Linked DNA regions of Panacibacter microcysteis. The protein of the gene in region 1 interacts with the protein of each later gene in a pairwise test. Links are inferred from orthologs where the notes say so. Each region holds a gene or a part of one and is shown on either strand. Other genes may lie near its edges. The genes, in order: sucC and sucD.

What was found.
Region 2: the proteins of sucC (region 1) and sucD interact in binary tests that used the Escherichia coli proteins (3 or more experiments, as listed by UniProt). The link is inferred for Panacibacter microcysteis from one-to-one orthologs.

What each region holds. Positions count from the first base shown.
Region 1 is NZ_JADWYR010000003.1:345,981-353,098, reverse strand. What follows is about bases 1,855-4,746. They hold sucC (ADP-forming succinate--CoA ligase subunit beta), read right to left. Parts: upstream 3,961-4,746; coding sequence 2,749-3,960; downstream 1,855-2,748. Other genes in these bases: I5907_RS20865 (sulfatase-like hydrolase/transferase), read left to right, coding at 4,428-4,746; hxpB (hexitol phosphatase HxpB), read left to right, coding at 1,855-2,442. Outside these bases: I5907_RS20885 (TonB-dependent receptor domain-containing protein), read right to left, coding at 1-666; I5907_RS20880 (phosphoribosylaminoimidazolesuccinocarboxamide synthase), read left to right, coding at 817-1,746; more of hxpB, read left to right, coding at 1,783-1,854; more of I5907_RS20865, read left to right, coding at 4,747-6,608; I5907_RS20860 (tetratricopeptide repeat protein), read left to right, coding at 6,684-6,995. UniProt on the Escherichia coli protein: Succinyl-CoA synthetase functions in the citric acid cycle (TCA), coupling the hydrolysis of succinyl-CoA to the synthesis of either ATP or GTP and thus represents the only step of substrate-level phosphorylation in the TCA.
Region 2 is NZ_JADWYR010000001.1:264,082-271,086, forward strand. The notes cover bases 2,298-5,076. They hold sucD (succinate--CoA ligase subunit alpha), read left to right. Parts: upstream 2,298-3,140; coding sequence 3,141-4,013; downstream 4,014-5,076. Other genes in these bases: I5907_RS01130 (DUF5686 family protein), read right to left, coding at 2,298-2,816; dprA (DNA-processing protein DprA), read left to right, coding at 4,265-5,076. Outside these bases: tRNA lysidine(34) synthetase TilS, read right to left, coding at 1-166; more of I5907_RS01130, read right to left, coding at 327-2,297; more of dprA, read left to right, coding at 5,077-5,362; I5907_RS01145 (T9SS type A sorting domain-containing protein), read right to left, coding at 5,414-5,764; I5907_RS01150 (redoxin domain-containing protein), read right to left, coding at 5,839-6,309; I5907_RS01155 (PorP/SprF family type IX secretion system membrane protein), read right to left, coding at 6,550-7,005. UniProt on the Escherichia coli protein: Succinyl-CoA synthetase functions in the citric acid cycle (TCA), coupling the hydrolysis of succinyl-CoA to the synthesis of either ATP or GTP and thus represents the only step of substrate-level phosphorylation in the TCA.

The DNA.
Region 1 (7,118 bases):
CGAACCATAGAGTGCAGAAGATGCACCGGACAACAATTCCATATTATCAACATCCAGTTCAGAAAGCCCGATCACATTACCCACAGAAAAATTAAGGCTTGGTGCCGCGTTGTCCATACCATCTACCAATTGGTTGAAACGTAAATTACCGCTGCCATTAAACCCTCTTGTACTAACTGTTTTAAAAGTATAGCTGGATGTTGTAATGTCAACACCTTTTAAGTTATTCAATGCATCATAATAACTGGCACCCGGCGTGTTTCTTATAGTTGATGCGTTAACACGCTCTATTGAAACCGGTGCTTCCATTATTCTTTGCGGTAATTTGGTTGCAGCTACCACGATATCCTGGCCAAGTGCATAAGAAACATTTAATTCTACAGTAACTTCTCCCCCGTTGTATTCCACTTCTTTTGTTTCAAAGCTGATAGCGCTTACCACTAATGTAAACGGAGGCTTTTGTGAAGTAGTAAATTTAAAGTTTCCCTTGTCATCGGTATATGCACCTATTGCTGAACCTTTGATAACGACAGATACCGCGGAAACAGATTCCTTGGTAGTGCTGTTTAAAATCTTTCCTGATACTGTTGTTGTTTGAGCAAAACTTTTAAAACTGATTAACAGGGCGACAAAGCAAATCACTGGAATGCACTGACTCTTTCTCATGAGGATGTTAGTTTAAATTAAGTTGAACAGGCAATGATAACAATTGTTATTTTTCTCGTAAAATTTTTATTGTCCACATTTGTGCAGATAAATTACGCTATTTAATCTGTAATACCATGCTGTAAACCCATAAAGAGATAATTTTGGCACATGGCAAACTTTACATTCCCTCACCAAACCTCCTTTTATAAAGGAAAAGTAAGAGACGTTTATACTATTAATAATCAATGGCTGGTAATGATAGCGAGCAACCGTATTTCTGCCTTCGATGTTATTTTACCAAGACCGATACCTTATAAAGGACAGGTTTTAAATCAAATAGCTGCTTACATGCTGGGGGCCACCCAGGATATTTGTCAAAACTGGTTATACGCCACCCCTGCGCCCAATGTTGCCATCGGCAAAAAATGCGAACCATTCAAAATTGAAATGGTCGTGCGTGGCAACCTTACGGGGCATGCATGGCGCACCTACAACGCTGGCAAAAGAACACTTTGCGGTGTACAAATGCCGGAAGGTCTAAAAGAAAACGACTTTTTCCCCTCTCCTATTATAACGCCTTCCACAAAAGCTTCTGAAGGCCACGATGAAGACATCTCAGCAGAAGAAATTATCGCCGGTGGCCTTGCAACAAAAGATGAGTGGGAAACGCTTTGCAAATACACTTTGGCTCTTTTTGCCAGGGGTAAAGAAATTGCTGCCAAACGCGGCCTTATACTCGTGGATACGAAATACGAATTTGGCAAACTGAAAGACCAGATTGTTTTGATGGATGAAATTCATACACCCGATTCATCGCGCTATTTCTATGCAGATGGTTATGAAGAACGCCAGCAAAAAGGCGAACGCCAGAAGCAACTTAGCAAAGAGTTTGTACGCGAATGGCTTATTGCCAACAACTTTATGGGCAAGGAAGGGCAAACAGTGCCTGACATGACTGATGAATGGGTTGACACCATCTCCAAACGCTACATAGAATTATACGAGCAGGTTATTGGCGAGCCTTTTAAACCGAAGGAACTGAGCGACGAAGAAACATACGAATGCATCATTTCAAGCCTCAGCAACTTTAGCGCTTAACACCAATACCAGTTTACAGCAACCATACAACTGCCCATGCAACTGAATACGGCTATTTTCGATATGGACGGACTTTTGATCGACAGCGAACCACTCTGGAACGAAGCAGCAGCAGAAGTTTTCAGGATGTACGGCGTTTCCCTTTCTGAAGAACAATATCATTCCACTACAGGTTTGCGTACAAAAGAATTTGTGCAATGGTGGTTTCAGCATTTCAACCTGGGCGATGCAGAACATGCCCGTGCAGAAAAACTGATCTTCGAAAAAGTAATTGAAAAAATAGAACAGAAAGGCAGAGTTATGCCGGGCGTGCCGTACATCTTCCGCTTCTTTCATGAGCGCGGTTTTAAAATAGGCATTGCATCTTCTTCACCGCTGGGTATGATTGATAAGGCTATTGAAATGTGCGGTCTGCAACAGTTTGTGCAGGCAAAGGCGTCGGCAGAAAACTTACCCCATGGCAAGCCACACCCACAGGTTTACCTGGATTGTGCCCTTGCATTAAATGCAGACCCGCTGGAATGTATTTGTTTCGAAGATTCATTTCCCGGTCTTATTGCCGTAAAAGCAGCCCGCATGAAATGCGTGGTGGTGCCACATTTCAGCCAGCAAAAGAGTGAGAAATGGGTTATTGCAGATCTCAGGATTTCATCATTACAAAATTTTGGCGAGCTGCATTTAAACCTGATGCAGTAAGTTTTTGTAACCGGCAATCGTTTTTCATGGCATCGCCGGTTGTGTCACTCACTTGTACTGATGGTTTTTATGGCATCTTTTCGTTGCGCTTTCCTCCCACTTCCTTATGATCACTCTTCTTTATTAAGTTTTGCAACACCGCAAATAAAATGGTTGTAAAAAGCTTACGCCGGTAGCACCTTGCTGCATAATGATATGCAGTACAAGCGTGCGACGCAACCAAAGTTTAATAGCAGCACTGCTGCCGGGTACATAAAAAAAACTCCCGCAAAAATTGCAGGAGTTTCGATAAAAAAATATGATTAACTAAGCAACTGCATTTTTAACGAGGTCAGCAGCTTCGCTTAACTGAATTGCACTCTGTACTTTAAGACCACTTTCATCTATAAGCTTCTTTGCTTCTGCTGCATTGGTGCCCTGTAAACGAACAATGATAGGAATGTTGATATTGCCCAGTTTGTTATATGCTTCAATAACACCGGCCGCAACCCTGTCGCAACGCACAATACCGCCAAAAATGTTGATGAGGATGGCTTTTACATTTGGGTCTTTCATGATTATGCGGAAACCGGCTTCTACCGTTTGCGCATTTGCGGTACCGCCTACATCAAGAAAGTTGGCAGGCTCTCCGCCACTCAGTTTGATCATATCCATCGTAGCCATGGCCAGGCCTGCGCCGTTTACCATACAGCCAACATTACCATCAAGTTTTACAAAGTTGAGGTTAAACTGACCTGCTTCTACTTCTGTAGGGTCTTCTTCTGTAATATCTCTCATTGCTGCAAGATCCGGGTGACGCATCAATGCATTCTCATCAAGATTCATTTTACAGTCAACCGCAATTATCTTCTCATCACTTGTTTTGAAAAGCGGGTTAATCTCAAGCATGGAGCAATCGAGCCCCACATACGCGTTGTACAGGTTGGTTACAAACTTTACACAGTTTTTAAAAGCCTCGCCGCTAAGACCGAGGTTGAAGGCAATCTTTCTTGCCTGGAAACCCTGCAGGCCACCACCCGGGTGTACCCATTCTTTATAAATTTTCTCAGGTGTGCTGTGCGCAACTTCTTCAATATCCATTCCGCCTTCTGTACTGTACATAATTACATTTTGTCCTTTTGCACGATCGAGAAGGATAGACAGGTAAAATTCTTTTACAGGGTTTGGACCGGGATAATACACATCCTGTGCTACCAGTATCTTGTTTACCTTTTTACCCGCAGCACCTGTTTGAATGGTTACCAATGTATGACCTAAAATATTTTTGGCAATGCTGCTGATATCTTCAAGGCTCTTTGCCACGGCTACACCGCGCTGTTCAGTGCCCTCTATTTTACCTTTACCACGGCCACCCGCATGAATCTGGGCTTTAACCACGGCAAAATTGTTTCCTGTTTGTGTTTTAATCTGGCGATACGCTTCTTCGGCGCTCATTACATTATCCACCGCAATGCCTTCCTGTACGGGCACATTGTATTTTTTCAGCAGTTCTTTTGCCTGGTATTCATGTAGGTTCATACTGTAAAATTTGGTTGCGAAGATAGGAGTAAATGAAACAAGTTACAAGCCGTGAAAAAACGATCAAATCTGTTATTTGGTTTACGTTGCAAAAACAGTTTTATGCTGCCTGCAAACATTACTCAATATTTTTTTACAACCCGGTTAAACGTGATCTATGCTATGTCTGCTTCAAATAACCTTGTGCCCGGTTTTTAATTTACAACGGGAATTTATATCTTGCCTATGTAACAATCGTAAAGCCTGCAAAACAACGATACCCGAAAGAAAGATTTTACTGTTCCTTACCCGTACATGTTGACTGCAGGCTGATACGCACATGAATGGCACAATTTTTCCTGAACAAAAGTTTTCCTGTTAAGAGTTTCTCTGTTTAAGCAACCAACTGTTCAATACCTCCATCTTTCTATACCTATGATGACTGCATCTTATTTACCACGCATGTGGACACACCAAATAATTGTATTATGACCAAAACACTTACCCAACTAACATTTGTACTGTCGCTTCTGCTTTTCTCATCTTTGCTGCGTGCACAACAAAAGCCCAATGTTATTTTTATCGTAGTAGATGATCTTGGGGCCGTATTTGAGGCATACGGCAACAGCGACGTGCCTACACCTAATTTCTACCGGCTCATGGAACACGGCACAATGTTTAAACAGGTGTATTGCCAATACGCGCTGTGCAGCCCAAGCCGGGCAACACTCCTTAGCGGCAAAAGACCAAACTCTACCGGCGTACTAAACAATGGCACCAGTATTCGTGTAAAACTGGGCGCCGATTATAAATTTTTACCGGAGTACTTTCAAAGCCTTGGCTATTATACTGCCAAATTTGGGAAAATGACCTGTGGGCACGAAGAAGAAATAGCCTGGAACTATTACTACGACAGCGTTTCGGGAGATGGCATTTCCGGTATTGGCGGCTCGCCCAAATGGTGGGTAGATACATCCCGCAAAATAGTGGAAGACACGAGGAGCGGCGTATTTACAACAGCTATGATCAGGCATATGCAGCAACCCGGAACAGGCAAACCCTATTTCTACGCACTGGGCCTGGAAGCGCACAATGAATTTGATCCCATTCTGTCTGCATGGAACAAAATTGGCGATGCTGCAACACAGCAATTATTGCCTGTAGACCTTGCAGGCACTAAAACAAACGTATACGGAAACGGGTCTGGCAACATTACGCTGCCCAATACCCCGGTAAACGACGCAGACGACATACCGCTACCGGCGCTGAAAAGCCTGGAACAATATCCCCCGGATGAGTGGCGCAACATAAGGCATGCATACTACGCCGAAATAACACAGGTGGATGATTTGATCGGTAAGGTAATGGACGAACTGGACACCGAAGATGCGTGGAAGAATACCGTGGTAGTATTTACAAGTGATCATGGCATACAAACAGGCGAGCACAACGGCCTTTGGTTTAAACAAACACTGTTTGAAGGAGCGTTAAGAGTTCCGCTCGTGGTATGCGCGCCGGGTAAGCCTGCAGGCATTCACAACAGCCCGGTCGAATTGGTTGACCTATACGCGACTCTCGCAGAACTTTGCAGCCTGCCCATACCTGCAGACCAGGAAGGTTCGAGCCTGGTACCGTTGCTTGACAGGCAAAATGTGCGCTGGAAAGCCGCAGCCTTTGCACAGGTAAGAAGGGTTGACAGGCAAGGCAGCAGCGACACTACACTTTCCGATGCGGTAAGAACAACTCAATACCATTATAACTCATGGGGTGTAGATGGAGAAGAACTCTACGACATCATTAATGACCCTGATGAATTTACCAATCTTGTTACCAACCCCCAATATGCAGGTGTGTTGGATACCATGCGTAATTTATTAGTGAATAACTGGCAGGGGGCAAAACCACCAAAGTATAAGACAAAAACATTTTACAGGGATGCAGATGGCGATACATACGGCACAAGAGCAGACACCATTATTGCATATTTTGCCCACAAAGGGTATGTGTCAACACCGGGCGACTGTAACGATACAAAAGCTTCTGTAAACCCGGGCGCTGCAGAAAAGACCTGCAATGGCTTAGATGATAACTGTAACGAGATAATTGATGAAGGAAAGGTTTTACCAAAAATAGCACCTACCGGCAGCCTTGATATTTGTATCACAGATTCTGTTTTACTTACCGTTAGTAACCCGTTGCCAAACTCTGCTTATCAATGGAGCAGGGGCAATGTAGATATTGCCGGTGCAACGGGCATCTCGTTTACAGCAAAACTGGTGGGGAATTACCGGGTGGTTGCAACCAATACCAAAGCTGGGTGCAGCAGCACTTCCGGCGTTACAAAGGTTACCAATTCCTGTCCTGCAACAGCATTGTCGGCTGTTGGCAGTAACGCAGTAACAACAACTGTACAACCCATGGCTCACACGTTGTACCCAAATCCATCCAAAGGTGTGATCAATGTACAATATACAGCCCTGACCAACCGGGACATTAACCTGCAGGTGACAGACCTGGCAGGCAAAACATTGTTCACCCAAAAACGCAGCAGCAGCAAAGGTGCAAACACCTTTAGTCTCGATCTGTTGTCACTTACCTCGGGTGTTTACTATCTCTACATAACAGAAGATGTCAATCACAGCCGGATGAAATTTATTATACAGCATTAATACTGCCAGAATATTATTCCTTAAAGAAGCGCCGCTCATACATACGGCGCTTCTTTTTTACAGTATTTTTGATGTATGAACCGTATAGAAAAATTACAGGCTTACCTGGAGAAATCTCCTGATGATAATTTTCTGAAACACGCACTTGCACTGGAGTTCAGGAAAATGAATGACGATGCCATGGCGAGAAAGCTTTTTGAAGATATTCTTACAAAAGATCCGTCTTACGTTGGCTCTTATTACCAGTTGGGAAAACTGCTCGAAGAACTGGGCGAAAAAGAAAACGCTGTTGCATGGTATGAGAAAGGCATGACTGCTGCAAGAACGGCGAAAGATAATCACGCATACAACGAACTGAGAAGCGCATATGAAGAACTTATTGATTAAATTAGCATACTACCGCGGAAGTAGCTCACCTGGTAGAGCGACAGCTTCCCAAGCTGTAGGCAGCGGGTTCGAGTCCCGTCTTCCGCTCACAAAAAAACCGTCGTAAAAGACGGTTTTCTTTTT
Region 2 (7,005 bases), on another replicon or contig:
GTTGAAAATTAACATGCGCAATAAGAAAATCAAATCCTGCTTTAGCACACAGATCGGTTAATACAACGCTGTCTATGCCACCGCTTACGGCCAGCAGTAATGTTGTTTGTGCGGGCTGCAAATGAAACTGCTCTTTTAGAAAATGCAGGAACCTTGGTAATAACATGCGGTAAAAATAGAAGGAAAGTTTGAGTTTGCAGGTTTCAAACTGTTTGCACAGGACCTGTGTTGAAATGCAGTATCGTTGCTGCCACCGCTTATGGCGCACAAGAGTGCGACGCAACAGGAGCTCAATAGTTGTTCCAATGCCCGGCTCCCCATAAATCTTACAATGTAAACCTGAAGCCGCCGAAAACACCAAAACGTTGCTGTTTCACATCCGGCAGAGGCCGTGGCAACACACGCCATATAAAATCGATGCGGAAGAATTTGAGGATATTATCAATACCGGTTCCCACCTCCATATAAAGGTTGCCGTCGAGCGATTTGAATGGCGCACCGGTAACAAAATTGAGCTGCTTATTGGCATTGCTAAGATTGCCTGCAACCCCTTTTACCTCCCAAAACTGCCTGAGTTTAAGTTTACGTGTAATGGGTATGTACCTGAACAGTCCACTGCCAATATTGTGCTCGATATTAAAGCCAGCATAGCGGTCGGTAAGGTATTCAAAACGGTTCATGAGATTGAATGAATGATAACTGTAGTAGTACCACTCATTGCCCGGCTGGTGTACCAGCATCTGGTAAGGCAGCGTACCAAATACTTTGCCCGCAAAGAAATTGTAACGCAGTGTGCCGTATGGCGGAATTTTGAGGTAATCAGAAATACTCAGATCGATTTTATTATAATCGTAGCTGCTGTTGAGTACGCCGCTGAAGCCATGTGTGAAGACTAGTTGCACAATGGGGTACTGGCTGCCAAAACTGGAACGATCAAAATTGCTTTCCAGGAAACGCTCCTGGTATGCATATCGTAACCTGAGACGTGTTTCAAAAGAGTTAAGCGGCTCGCCATCAGTTGTGGGAAAAGCGTCCTTGCCAGGCAGATTGAGCAATGCTTTGTATTGCCTGCTGGAAAGCGTTAACCCAACGGAGAAATTCTTATTGGTTTCGGTAAAATACTCGAGTTTCTTTTCTGTTATCTGCTGAAATTTAAATGGCACATTGGGTTTACGTGCAAATACAGCAAATACGTTATCGCTGCCCAGCTGGTCGTACACAACCTGGCCATTATCCAGATCACTTTTGTAAGAGGCAAGCAGGTAGCTCCATGGCTTTCGGCTAAACTGGTACTTTATTTCAGCCTGGCCTTTGTATTTTTTATCTGTAAACCCATAAGCCAGGTAACCGTGCAAATACCAGTGCTGGCTAAAACCACGATTGGTAGACAGATCGAAACGTACCCTTGTACCCTCCCACCTGTTGCCGGAAAACCAGTAATACCATGGACCAATAACATAATTGCCAATATACTTTGTACCGGTGGTAAGAAAGTCTATTGAATTTTTATAGAAAAGAAAAGTTTTATTGTTCTCGAGTGTATCGAGCAGTTTATAAATGTTTTGTTCGTTTTTGTTGAGGGGCTCGAAACGGTGCTGCACCCAAAAAGAATCTGGCAGGTCTGTGGTATTTGGAACGAGGATGATCTCTTCATTGCTTTTACCTTTATTTAGTTCGTTGATCACTGTGCTGCTGTTGATCAACACATTTCTGTAGGTGGTGGTTTTTCTTCCTTTAAAACCGAGGCGGTTGGCACCAACCGGAGCAATATCAACCACGAACTTGTCTTTATACAAAAACCACGAAGAATCGCTTACCAGTTTATACTCCTGTATCAATGTAAGCCCCGTAACAAAGTTGATGTTTGCATCGAGTGCCGGCCGCAGGGTAACTTTCTGCACCGCAAATGTTGTATCATGTATCCAGCTATCACCTTCAAAAGTATTCTCACCTACATGTTTAGGTTTAAATTGAAAATGCACCAGCCTTCGGCCGCCCAGGTATTGTGTATCGAGTAATTTGAAGTTGTAATAGTTGTCTGCATTATCACTGAAAGGCGAAATAAAAGATTTATCCAGCACAGGAATAAGGTTGCTGTACACATTTACATTCTGGTAGGTTGCACCCAGTTGTTTCATCCAGCTTTCGTTGTTGAACCCGCTTGCATTGGTGGCCTTGATTACTTCTCTTGTACGGTAAGGTTTTTTCTCGTAATAATAATCAGAGATTGTTTCAGTAAGGTAAACCGGCAAAAAAGGGTCTTTTTCAGAAGACGTGTCGGTATAGTCAAAAGCGAATTTCAGCGGCTTTAGTGCAAAGTTCCGTTCCAGTTTATCCCTGTTTACTTTATTAAGATCCAGTTCGAGCTTGTTGTACACTTCATAGCCAAAGTTGCTGTAGTTGGAACGGTCATTAACTGGTTTCTTTGAAATGATTTTTCGCCAGAACCAGAGCGCCCTGTTGTATTTGGCTTTTACAACAGCCTCATTTTTGGGTGCCTCAACTTCTATATAAATGGTAACAGATGCAGAATCTTTCAGCAGTGCAACGGGGATTTCAGCTATTTTATAACCAACGTTGAGTACCTGCAGTGTGTCGCCTGCAGGCCATGTGTTTAATGAGAAGGAAAATTTCCCTGCAGAATCCGTTATCATACCGCGGCCGCTAACCTTAAACACCACAGATGCATAAGGTATAGGCTCATCACTTTGCTTATCCAATACAATTCCGCTCAATGTCTTCGACTGCGCATGAATGATGTTTACATACGCCGTTAGCAACAAAATAATCAAACCCAGCTTTTTCTTCAATGCCATACAAAACCAAAATTAGTCCAGTTAAAAAAAGGAATCTCAACTCTTTTACATACGGCAGGCAATTACAATTAGTTTAACAATGGGTGTTATCATCCATCGATCTACGATTCTTATTGCAGAGCAGGTTTTGAATGAATGTGTAAAAATAGTAATACTTTGGCAATGTTGTTGGCCAGGGCAGTCAAGTGGCAAGCTTAACCCGGCAGCAAAATAACGGGGCTAAGAAAAGCTCATCGCATCTTATACATGCTAAAAACTGCTGATGATAAAGTCTAAACTATAAGTGCTTTCACCTATTTTTGCGCAACCGAAAAAAATTGCATCATGTCAGTATTAGTGAATAAAAATTCGAAGATCATTGTACAGGGTTTTACCGGTACAGAAGGAACTTTCCATGCAGGCCAGATGATAGAGTACGGAACAAATGTAGTAGGTGGTGTTACACCTGGCAAAGGTGGCAGTACACATCTGGATAAACCGGTATTCAATACTGTGGCAGATGCGGTAAAAAATACCGGCGCAAACGTAAGCATCATATTTGTACCACCGGCTTTTGCTGCCGATGCAATTATGGAAGCAGCCGATGCCAGTATAGCATTGGTGGTTTGTATAACAGAAGGTATTCCTGTGCAGGATATGGTGAAAGTAAAAGATTACCTGCGTGGTAAATCTACAAGATTGATCGGCCCCAACTGTCCCGGCGTTATCACCGCCGGCGAGGCTAAAGTGGGTATTATGCCTGGCTTCATTTTCAAACCAGGTAAAATCGGTATCGTTTCAAAATCCGGCACCCTTACATACGAGGCCGCAGACCAGGTTGTAAAGGCGGGCCTGGGTATTACTACAGCAATCGGTATTGGTGGCGATCCTATTATTGGAACCACCACAAAGGAGGCTGTTGAATTACTTATGAATGATGCTGATACAGACGGAATTATTATGATTGGAGAGATCGGTGGCGGTATGGAAGCTGAGGCTGCCCGCTGGATAAAAGAAAATGGCACCAAACCGGTTGTTGGTTTCATTGCCGGTCAAACTGCACCTCCAGGCCGCAGAATGGGACATGCCGGCGCTATCATTGGTGGTGCAGATGATACAGCTGCAGCTAAAATGAAGATCATGGCTGAGTGTGGCATTCATGTGGTGGCAAGCCCTGCAGATATTGGTAAAACCATGGCAGAAGCGCTAAAAAAGTAAACAAACATTTAAGTTTATAAATGACCGTCTTTACAGGCGGTCATTTTTTTATTAGCCAGGCTCCTGTAGCAATATTAAGCGTTCGTTGCGTCGCACTCTTGTACTGTTGAAGCTATATGCAGCAACTGCGAAGATCCAGGCGAATATTTCAATGGTGCATGATTTAAAGAAGCTCACCGGTACATATTATTAAATATCATCATAACTTTTAGCAAACCCTTTATCTTTATCCGTAAAAAACGGATAGCTACATGTGTCATGACACACTTTACCAGGTTGCTCTTACCATGGTTCCAAATATTGGTGCTGTTCAGGCAAAAGCGCTTATAGAGCATTTTGGCAGCGCAGAAGCTGTTTTTAAAGCCTCCGCTTCAAAACTGGGAAAGGTAGATTTGATTGGCGAAGTCAGGGCTGCCGCAGTAAAAAACTTTACTCAATTCAACCTGGCAGAAGATGAGTTGCTGTTCATTGAAAAATATAAAATACAAACTTTTTTCATAAAAGACAAAGATTACCCGCAGCGCTTGCTTAAGTGTATTGATGCGCCGGTCCTGCTTTATTACCGTGGAAATGCAGATCTTAATCATGCTAAAATCATCAGTATTATCGGCACCAGAACGAGCACAGACTATGGCAAACAGGTAACAGAAAAACTGGTGGAAGACCTTCGGGAACAGCATGTTTTAGTACTTAGCGGCCTGGCTTTTGGTATAGATGCTATTGCGCACAGGGCGGCACTTGCAAACGGGTTACCAACAATTGGTGTGCTGGCACACGGCCTTGACAATATTTACCCTCCGCAGCATAAAGCACTTGCAAAAGATATGATGTTGCAGGGCGGCTTGTTAACTGAATTCACCAGGTATACAAAGGCAGACCGGCATAATTTCCCAAGGCGCAATCGCATTGTAGCAGGCATGGCAGATGCAACTATTGTTGTTGAAACCGCCATCAAAGGCGGCAGCATGATAACGGCGGAACTGGCACATAACTATGGACGCGATGTCTTTGCCTGCCCGGGCAGAATTATTGATGCAAAAAGCGCGGGTTGCAACTATCTGATTAAAAATAACCACGCCACTTTATTAACAGATGCCCAACAGTTCGCTGAAAAAATGGGTTGGCAGAAAAAAAACAATACACGTAAAGTACAAAAAGAATTATTTATAGAATTATCTGCTGACGAGCAAACGATTGTAAATCTGCTGTCCGGCAATCCGGGTATGCATATAGACGAGTTGTTGCTGAAAAGTAACCTCAGCACCAGCGCAATAGCAGCAGGTATACTTAGCCTGGAACTTCAAAACGTTGTAATAAGCATGCCGGGTAAAATGTACAGGCTTGCCTAAACAAAAAACCACGCTGGTAAGCGTGGTTTGTAAGAATATTTTTGGCTAATCTTATTTAACAACCTGGAATTTACCTGTTTCTATTATGCGTCCATTTTTATCTGTAAGCCTGTAAACATAAATACCACGATAATAATCATTATCCAGGATTACAGTTGCTTTTCCTGATGCAAGTGAAACATCTTTCATTTTTTTTCCTGAGAAGCTGTAAATCTGCAAGATTGCATTTTTATCACCACCATTTTGAAATTCAAAATTTACAACAGATGTAGCCGGGTTGGGATAGCATTTTATAATCTTTACCTGGGTACCTGAAGCAAATGAATAACCTGTCATCAAAATTATTATGATGAAGGTTAGCAAACGCTTTGTAAGAAAAGAAATGTGTAAAATTCTATTCATAAGATAAATTGGTACAATAAAAGTACCAACATATTATTGTTTACGAATCTGCAATTTAACGTTTTTATCAAATATTAATTGAGTTCCGCTAATTTTTGGTTGATTTTTTCAAAGTCTGGCAGTTCTCCGGCATTTTCCAACACCTCTTCATACTGCACGAGGCCATCCTTGTCAATGATAAACGCAGACCTCTTGGAAACACCTTTCATCCATCCAATAAATGACTCGTACAAACAACCGTATGCTGCAGAAGCCTCTTTGTTAAAATCGCTCAGTAACGGAAAATTCAGGTGTTGCTCTTCTTTAAACCGGGCAAGGGTTTGCGGAGAATCTACTGAAATGCCAAGCACTTTTGCATTTATATTGTTATAGGCAGCAATGTTGTCTCTTACGCTGCACAGCTCTTTTGTACAAACACCTGTAAATGCCAATGGAAAAAAGAGTAGCAGTACATTGCTGCCCTGAAGATCGGCCAGGTTTACAAGGTTTCTTTCTGTATCGTACAGTTGTAACTCCGGTGCTTTTTGTCCTATTATTGTGCTCATGTTCTTTAATTGATTATTAATAATGCAAAATACAGGAACATTAACCAATCTAAGGGCCAATTGTTGAAAAACACCTCAAAAAATCAGTATTAATACTTATTGTGCAACGGTGAGACAGGAAAGATTATGCGGAAAGAAGTCCGCTTCGGTCTTCGCGGTGGCTGCGTATAGCTTCAACAGTACAAGAGTGCGACGCAACGGAAGCATCATACATGTTCTGCTGCCGGGCCCATTACTTTCCTAGAATTTTGGACAAAGTACCGCGTTTTGCGTGGTATTGTTGCGATCGAGAAAGCCTGTATAGGAAATAGCCAGCTCGAACCCGCCCCTGCCCTGGCTTGCAGTTTTTAACTGGGAAACATTGGCATCGTAACTCATAGATATGGAAAACGGGTTGTAGTCTAGTTTTATTACCGGTATAAATGCATCTTTCAACCGAAGGTAGCCGCCGGCATGAATAACATATTTCGGCTTTGTATAATCTTCTCCAATTTTTACAGAATAAGTTGCGCCGGCAATAGCTTCATTATATTCACCCTGCTTGCTAAAATCTGCCTGTATGGTAATGAAAGACGTTTCAGATGTGGTAAAGCGCATACCGCCGGAAACCACCCATTTCGGTTTCAATTCCACCGGCGGATTTTTATAAAAAGAGTTGAGCGGCCTGTTAAAATGGTGATACGCCACGCCGATGAA